DNA from 3 places in the Comamonas sp. UBA7840 genome. Region 2 is predicted to be linked to each of the others. Evidence: riboswitches for the same ligand, from Rfam matches in the RefSeq annotation. Region 2 holds a riboswitch; each other region holds the start of a gene.

What was found. Region 2 has a riboswitch for cobalamin ahead of B3R00_RS10550 (TonB-dependent receptor). Riboswitches for the same ligand answer to the same signal wherever they lie in the genome.
Region 1: another riboswitch for cobalamin. It lies ahead of B3R00_RS01730 (TonB-dependent receptor domain-containing protein); the one in region 2 lies ahead of B3R00_RS10550 (TonB-dependent receptor).
Region 3: another riboswitch for cobalamin. It lies ahead of nrdH (glutaredoxin-like protein NrdH); the one in region 2 lies ahead of B3R00_RS10550 (TonB-dependent receptor).

What each region holds. Positions count from the first base shown of each region.
Region 1 is NZ_DLTI01000008.1:35,403-37,594, forward strand. It holds gene B3R00_RS01720 (cell division protein ZapA) at 1-472, opposite strand, end outside; gene B3R00_RS01725 (DUF904 domain-containing protein) at 469-681, opposite strand; cobalamin riboswitch at 854-1,096, shown strand; gene B3R00_RS01730 (TonB-dependent receptor domain-containing protein) at 1,165-2,192, shown strand, end outside.
Region 2 is NZ_DLTI01000027.1:6,132-8,323, forward strand. It holds gene B3R00_RS10550 (TonB-dependent receptor) at 1-802, opposite strand, end outside; cobalamin riboswitch at 1,056-1,279, opposite strand; gene B3R00_RS10555 (hypothetical protein) at 1,339-1,494, opposite strand; gene miaA (tRNA (adenosine(37)-N6)-dimethylallyltransferase MiaA) at 1,686-2,192, opposite strand, start outside.
Region 3 is NZ_DLTI01000041.1:131,344-133,535, reverse strand. It holds gene nrdE (class 1b ribonucleoside-diphosphate reductase subunit alpha) at 1-158, opposite strand, end outside; gene nrdI (class Ib ribonucleoside-diphosphate reductase assembly flavoprotein NrdI) at 164-592, opposite strand; gene nrdH (glutaredoxin-like protein NrdH) at 594-818, opposite strand; cobalamin riboswitch at 991-1,227, opposite strand; gene B3R00_RS15310 (hypothetical protein) at 1,722-1,844, opposite strand; gene B3R00_RS15305 (hypothetical protein) at 1,875-2,000, opposite strand; partial or broken gene B3R00_RS15300 (short-chain fatty acyl-CoA regulator family protein) at 2,012-2,192, shown strand, end outside.

The sequences.
Region 1 (2,192 bases), on a different contig from region 2:
CTAAATTGGTGACCAAGCTCTCGGCGACTTCTTTTGCCTCGGGTGGGGCAGCAAGGTCTTGCAAGGCAGCTTCTGTGCTGGTTGGTGTGGTGGGTTTTTCGTGCAGAGCTAGCGCTTCATCCAGGCGCAGGGTGAGCTGGCGGGCGGCTGCATGCTCCTGAGCCAGTTGGGCTTCAAGGTTTTGCAGGCGCTCTGCTTGAGCATCCGCTTGGGCTGTATCCGTGGTGCCTTGCAGTTGCGTTAACTGCTGCTGCAAGGCTTGGAGTTGTTGGCGAAGCTCCAAATTTTCAAAAGCCAAATTCACAGCCAGCAAAACACCCACACGCTCTCTAGAGCGCAGCTTGGTGGTGTCGAGCATCTGCTGAAATTGCTGATCCACGCGCTCAACAGCTTCTAACAGCTGTGCTTCTCGCCCATCTGGGCAGGAGAGCACGTAGTGTTGGTGCAGGATTTGCGTGTCTAGCTGGCTCAAGACGCCTCCCGGTTGGCTGGTAATCGTTCGATCAAGTCATCCACGCGCGCACGCGCTGCTTTGAGGCGAGATTGCAAGGAGTCACGCTCTTTGCGCACAGCTTCAATTTCTTCGGTGAGCAGGCGGTTGGTCTGCACCAAAGCCTCGTACTTGGTTAGCAGCAGCTCTACGCGCTCAGCAACGGGGTCAAGAATGGATGTCGTCGTCATGGATGCTCGCAATTGTAGGGCGCCCCCCTCAGAGAGAATTGCAAATTTATGGCAGATCACGGGTTATGGCCACAAAAGCTTGTTTCAAGCTGTCAATGACTCAGCTTAGAAGTCAGTAGAGTATTCGCGGCTTGAGGGGCACTACTGTTTGAGATGTGTTTTGGGTGATTAGAATCAGCGCCTATATGTTGGTGCCCGCAACTTGGTTCACAGGTTGCAGTTCAACGAGAAGCAGGGTGGAGATGCTGGCCTTCAGCACTTCCTAGCCTGCGCTGCCCCCGCAACGGTGAGTTCTTGGCGTTAGCACGTAACGCACACACCATCTCATAAGCCACTGAGTGCCTTGAACAAGCATTTGGGAAGGCGATGGTGTTGAGGAGCCAGCCCGGATACCGGCCAACATCGGTGTGCCCACGCATGTGGGTACGGTGTTACCCATGGTCGGCGGGGAGGTCGGCTCGGGTGTTTTCTCGAAAATTTCCAATGATTTTGTTTGTAGCGCAGCGCCTGCACGGTGCTGCCTTGTCCTTGCGTCCTGTGGCATTGGCAGCTGCAGCTTTTGGTGTGCCTGGTTCGCCGGCGGTGGCTGCTTCTATGGACGAGGTGGTGGTTTCAGCCACTCGTGCGGAGCAGCGATTGTCTGATGTGTTGGCCGATGTGACTGTGGTCGATCGCACTGCGATTGAGCGCAGCGGATCGAACAGTGTGGCTGAACTGCTCTCACGCCAGCCTGGCGTCCAAATCACTACCACTGGGGGCCCCTTTACGACCACCAACGTCTTTGTGCGGGGTGCCAATACGCAGTACACGGCGGTGTATCTGGATGGGGTACGTCTAGACAGCCAAACCACCAGTGGCGGGGTGACTTGGCAGAACATACCGCTGGCGCTGATTGATCGTGTCGAAATATTGCGGGGCCCGGCGGCTGCCGTTTACGGCTCTGACTCGATGGCGGGCGTGATTTTGTTATTCACCAAGCAAGGAGAAGCGGGCGTTCAGCCGTTTGTCGGCGTTGGCTATGGCACCCATGGCACTTACCGCACTGAGGCAGGTGTGAGTGGTGCCACTGGGGTGTGGGATTACAGCGTGTCCGCACTGCGCGAAGGGAGCGAAGGCTTTAACTCCAAAACCGTTGCCAAAGCAGATCCTGATAAGGATGGCTACAGCCGCACGGCCCTGAATGCCAAGCTGGGCTTGCAAATCAATGCGGCACATCGTCTTCAGGCGCAATGGATGAAGACCGACAGCCGCAGCGATTACGACAACGGCACGAAAAAAGATAACGCGCAGTACAAGCGCGATATGCAAAGCGTGGGCGCTAGTTGGATCGCGCAGTGGTCGCCGGCATACAGCAGCACCGTGACGGTGAACACCTCGAGTGACGACTATCGGTTGCTGCCCTCCAATGAGAAGACCCAAACCCGCTTGAATACCTATTTGTGGCAAAACGACTTCCAGCTCAGCAGGCACCAGAAGCTCACTGCATCGGTAGAGCGGCGTGAAGACCAGTT
Region 2 (2,192 bases):
TTGCAGGGCGATAGACCGAAGACTTCTGTTCATTGTGGCGGCGCGCCGTGGCTTTCCACTGTTGGTTGATTTGGTAGTCAGCCCCCACGCTCCAGTGCTCAGTCTCTAATTTCTGGTGCGTGTACTTGCTGCCTTTATTCATGCCGGGGTTGGCATCGAATTGGGTCTGCGTCAGGGAGCCGGGGTAGCGGGTATCAATATTGGATGCGCCTGCTTCCACGTCCAGGCGCAGCCCATTCAGGGGTTGGACGCCTGCGGCAAGGCGCCATGTATTGGCCTCCGAGCTGTCGGTATGGCCTGACGGGTCTTGGTCGCTCAAACCATTGGTCTTGCCGTGGTCCAGCGTTGCAGATAGGTCAAATTTTTCACGCACCACGCCCACAGACGCAATCGCTCCGCGCTGGCCGTAATTGCCTGCGTAAGTCTCCAGCGAAGCACCGTCGCGGGGTTGGGTATAGATCTGAATAGTGCCTGCAGTTGCGCCATCGCCAAACAGCACAGAGCCGCTGCCTTTGGTGATTTCAATGCGCTCAATATCACTCAATGAAATGGAGCCAATGAGCTGGGGCATCATGTCTACATTGTTGAGTCGGCGGCCGTTGACTGTGAGCACAACGTTCTGGTTGCCGTCGTTGCCATAGCCGCGCATACTGATTTGTGGGGTATAGCGATTGCCGTAACTGGGCAATATTTGCAATGAAGTTTGCTGCGCCAGATAGTCGTAGAGCGAAGTGGCTCCCGAGCGATTAATGTCTTGGCGGGTATGAATCTCAGAGGCGTAAGGCGCGTCTTGATCTTGCATGTCAATGCGTGTTGCAGACACGAGAACTGGCGCATTGAGTTTGTCTTGTGCCTGGGTGCTGAAGGTGGCCGCAGACAAAAGCGTACACATGGCAAGTGTGCATGGAGAGAGCTGGAATGGCATGAAATGAGTCCATCAAACCGTTTTGCGTCCCCGCAAATACGGTGTTTGCATATGAATTCGCTGTGCAAATGGGGGCTATTTCAAATTCAAAGTGCTGCAAAGCGCTCGTCGCCGCCACCCCGCAGCAAATCCGCCTGAATACGTTCTGGCCGGTCTCCGGGCTTGTGCGTTGTTGGGTAACAGCTGCATCCCCTTCCCAGAACAGATGTTCCAGTGGTTGCATGATGCAGTTAGTCGCACTTACCGTTGCGGGGGCAGCACAGGTTTTGCCAGTTCCGAAGGACAGGGCGCACCTGTTTCCCGTTTAACCCAAGGCTAGAAAAAGCGCTGGGCACCATAACGAAAAAACTGCTCCTGTATGGAGCAGCGGCGAGATGATAGCTTAGTCGCCTGAATGGGTGTTGCGAAAAAACTCAGCGCGTATGCACCACGCTGGCATCGACTTCCCCGTAGACCGTGATGCCGCTGGGGGTGTTGGCGGTCGTATCAGAAGCGGGGTAGTAATCGCGGTGCGCGCAGCCACCCAGCGTGAGTGCGATGGCGATCCCAAGAAAGTGAAGGTGTTTCATAGCTTGCCCTTTGGGGTCAAGACTAACGGAAACACCCGGGCTGTGGCGTAAGCAGGCGTATCCAGGCGCGTGCCTTGGCATACGCATGTGTATGTGTATGTAGTCGGTGGGGGCATACCTTGCACGCTCTGCAAACCTGGGTGCCCTCGGTTTGCTTGGTTGGGGTGCAGGGGTTTGGCCGGGCGTCTGCGTTACGCGCGCTGTGGGATACAGGCCAAGGCCGCTTGCACCACGTTCATGGTGGCCAGAGGGTCGTCACACGCAATCGGGTGGCGCTGGGGCATGCTGCGCAGCCAGGTGATTTGGCGCTTGGCCAGTTGGCGCGTAGCAGCAATGCCTTTTTCGCGCACCAGGTGCGTATTGATGTCGGGCGTGCCTTTGCGCGCTTGCCAGTCCAGCTCTTCCCAGACTTGGCGGTAGCCCACACAGCGCATGCTGGGCAGGTCAGGGTTCAGGTCGCCGCGGGCGCGCAGGGCTTTCACCTCGTCGATAAAACCTGCTTGCAGCATGGCGTCGTAGCGCTGTGCAATGCGCGCGTGCAGCCAGGCACGGTCATTGGGTTCTAAGGAAAAAAGCGTGCAATCGAAAGCAGGCTCTGCGTCAGCAGCTCTCTTTTTTGTATTGTGAAAACTCGACAGTGGCTGGCCGGACACCTGCCACACTTCTAGCGCACGCTGAATGCGCTGGCTGTCCGCGGG
Region 3 (2,192 bases), on a different contig from region 2:
AGCGAGTGGAAGAACACGGTGTTTTGGTTGACGTGCTGCAGAAAATATTGGCGTGCTGCCATGCGATCCGCATCAAACTGAATTTGGCCTTTGTCATCCGGCAAATTCAGCATGGCATTCAGCGCGTGAAAGTCCAGCTTGGTCGAAGTAGGGGTCATGGGGGTCATAACGCAGCGTCCAAGACGTTGGGAATAGGGTTAATGAGAAAGTGTTGGTCGATGTGCTGCAGGCGCTGCCAATCTGTGCTGGTGCCAGCCATCTCCACGCGGTGCAGCAAAGGCACTTGGCATTTGTGCGCAATCACGTCACCGGCTTGCGCAAAGGCAGTGCCGAAGTTGCGATCACCGCAGGCCACCACGGCGCGCAACCACTGGCGACGCTCCGGCGCGTTCAAAAAACGGATCACCGCCTTGGGTACGGCGCCTTTGCCTGCGGCATCACCAAAAGACGGTGTGACCAAGATGAAGGGGCTGGTGATGACGGGCATGTCGTCTTCCACCAGGAGCGGAATGCGCGCACCGGCCAGCCCGGCATTGCGCAGCAGTCGTTCGGTATTGCCAGTTTTGGAGGAGTAGAAGACCCAGCGCGCCATCTCAGGCGGTGGTCAGCGCGGAAAGGCGGTCAGGGCGGAAGCCACTCCAGTGCTCTTCTCCAACTTGCACCACGGGCACTTGGCGGTAGCCCCAGGACTGAATCAGGGTGGCTGCAGCGGTGTCTTGCGTCACGTCGATGACTTCGTACTCGGTGCCTTGGCGGTCCAGAGTACGCATGGTCATGGAGCATTGAACGCAATTGGGTTTGGAGAAAATTTTGATCATGAAGCCTACAGGAACTACCAAAACGGGCGCGGTGCAGGGCTCAGATGCAAGTCAGCACGCATGACGGCGCATTGCGCAGCAAAAGGCTGCGCCAAAGCATATGCGTGCAGAAGATGTACTGCCACCCAGGCGACCCCGCCTGTACAGATAAAGAAAACGCGGCAGCTAGGGCTGCAAGCGTTGCGTGTTGGCCGGTATCCAGACTGTGGGTAGGGGTGACACTCCTTCCCGAAGAACAAACCTCAGTGGCTGTCCGTGTCACTTTGCGTGCAAGCCAAACTTGCAGCGCACCGCACTTACTGTTGCGGGGGCAGTTCAGGTTAGGGCGCAGAACGAAGCGCCTCCTGATTCCCGTTTAACACCGTGTCTGAGGAGCTCAGATTGGTGCACCAACGCGTTCAATTCTAAGCCGAATCGCCGGGGTAAATCGCCTGGTGAGTCAGCCGGAAGAGGCGTGCGCAAAGCGCGCCAAAGTGGTATGGGTGGAGCTATTGGTGCCGCACATTTTAGGCAGAGGTGAACTTTTTTATTTGAATTCACGGGCTTGCACCATGAAAGAGTGCAGGGCTCCCGAGTCACTTTCGTTGTTTCGGGAGCCCATATAAATTTGCTTGGCGCTGCCTTTGGGGCCTATCTTTATAGGGGTAATCGGTAAATTCTCCGAATACTCTTGCACCAGCCACCGATGCAGGGAAGTTCCCCCGCGTCCGCTGACCACCAGCTTGCCTCGTGATGTCAGTGGTTTCAATGGTTTTGTGCTTTTTGGGCGTGATGCCTGCAGGCAATAAAAACTGCTTCTAGATGCCCTGGCGCTCAATCGTCACAGGTTGTTTCTTTGTTTGGATGTTGTGGAGTGATATAGGGCTTGAAGTCCAGCTGGTGGTCGCTGGCTGCTACCAAAACTTATTCATAGTCAAACACTTTTTCACACTGCAGCCCCGGTTTGAACACCGGATCGGGGGGCAGCAAAACAATTTCAAAATCCAGCAAGGCGCCGATGCCGCCAAACTGAAATTTCTGGCGCATGTTCACATCCCCATCTGGCGATCGTTGCAACTAAGGCTTCTTCACCTTGAGCAGCCATTGGTAGCTCGGGTCAAACTCCATGCCAATGCGCAGCGTGCCACATTCGCCATGTGCAAACTGGGTCAAGCGTTCTTCGGCCAGTTGCAGCTGCGGCAATACCCGCTGGGCGCCAGTCCGCGACGCGTTTTCACTTTTCCAAAACCGGTGGCACCTGCCCGATTTGGAATGTGTATGAGGCCTTCACCCAGCCTGGCCGCATCTTGCCGCAATTGGCCAGCATGCCCGACGGACGTGTGTATCTCTGGGTGGCAAGATGTATTCAAAAGGTTGGGATTTTCGCAGCCTAGA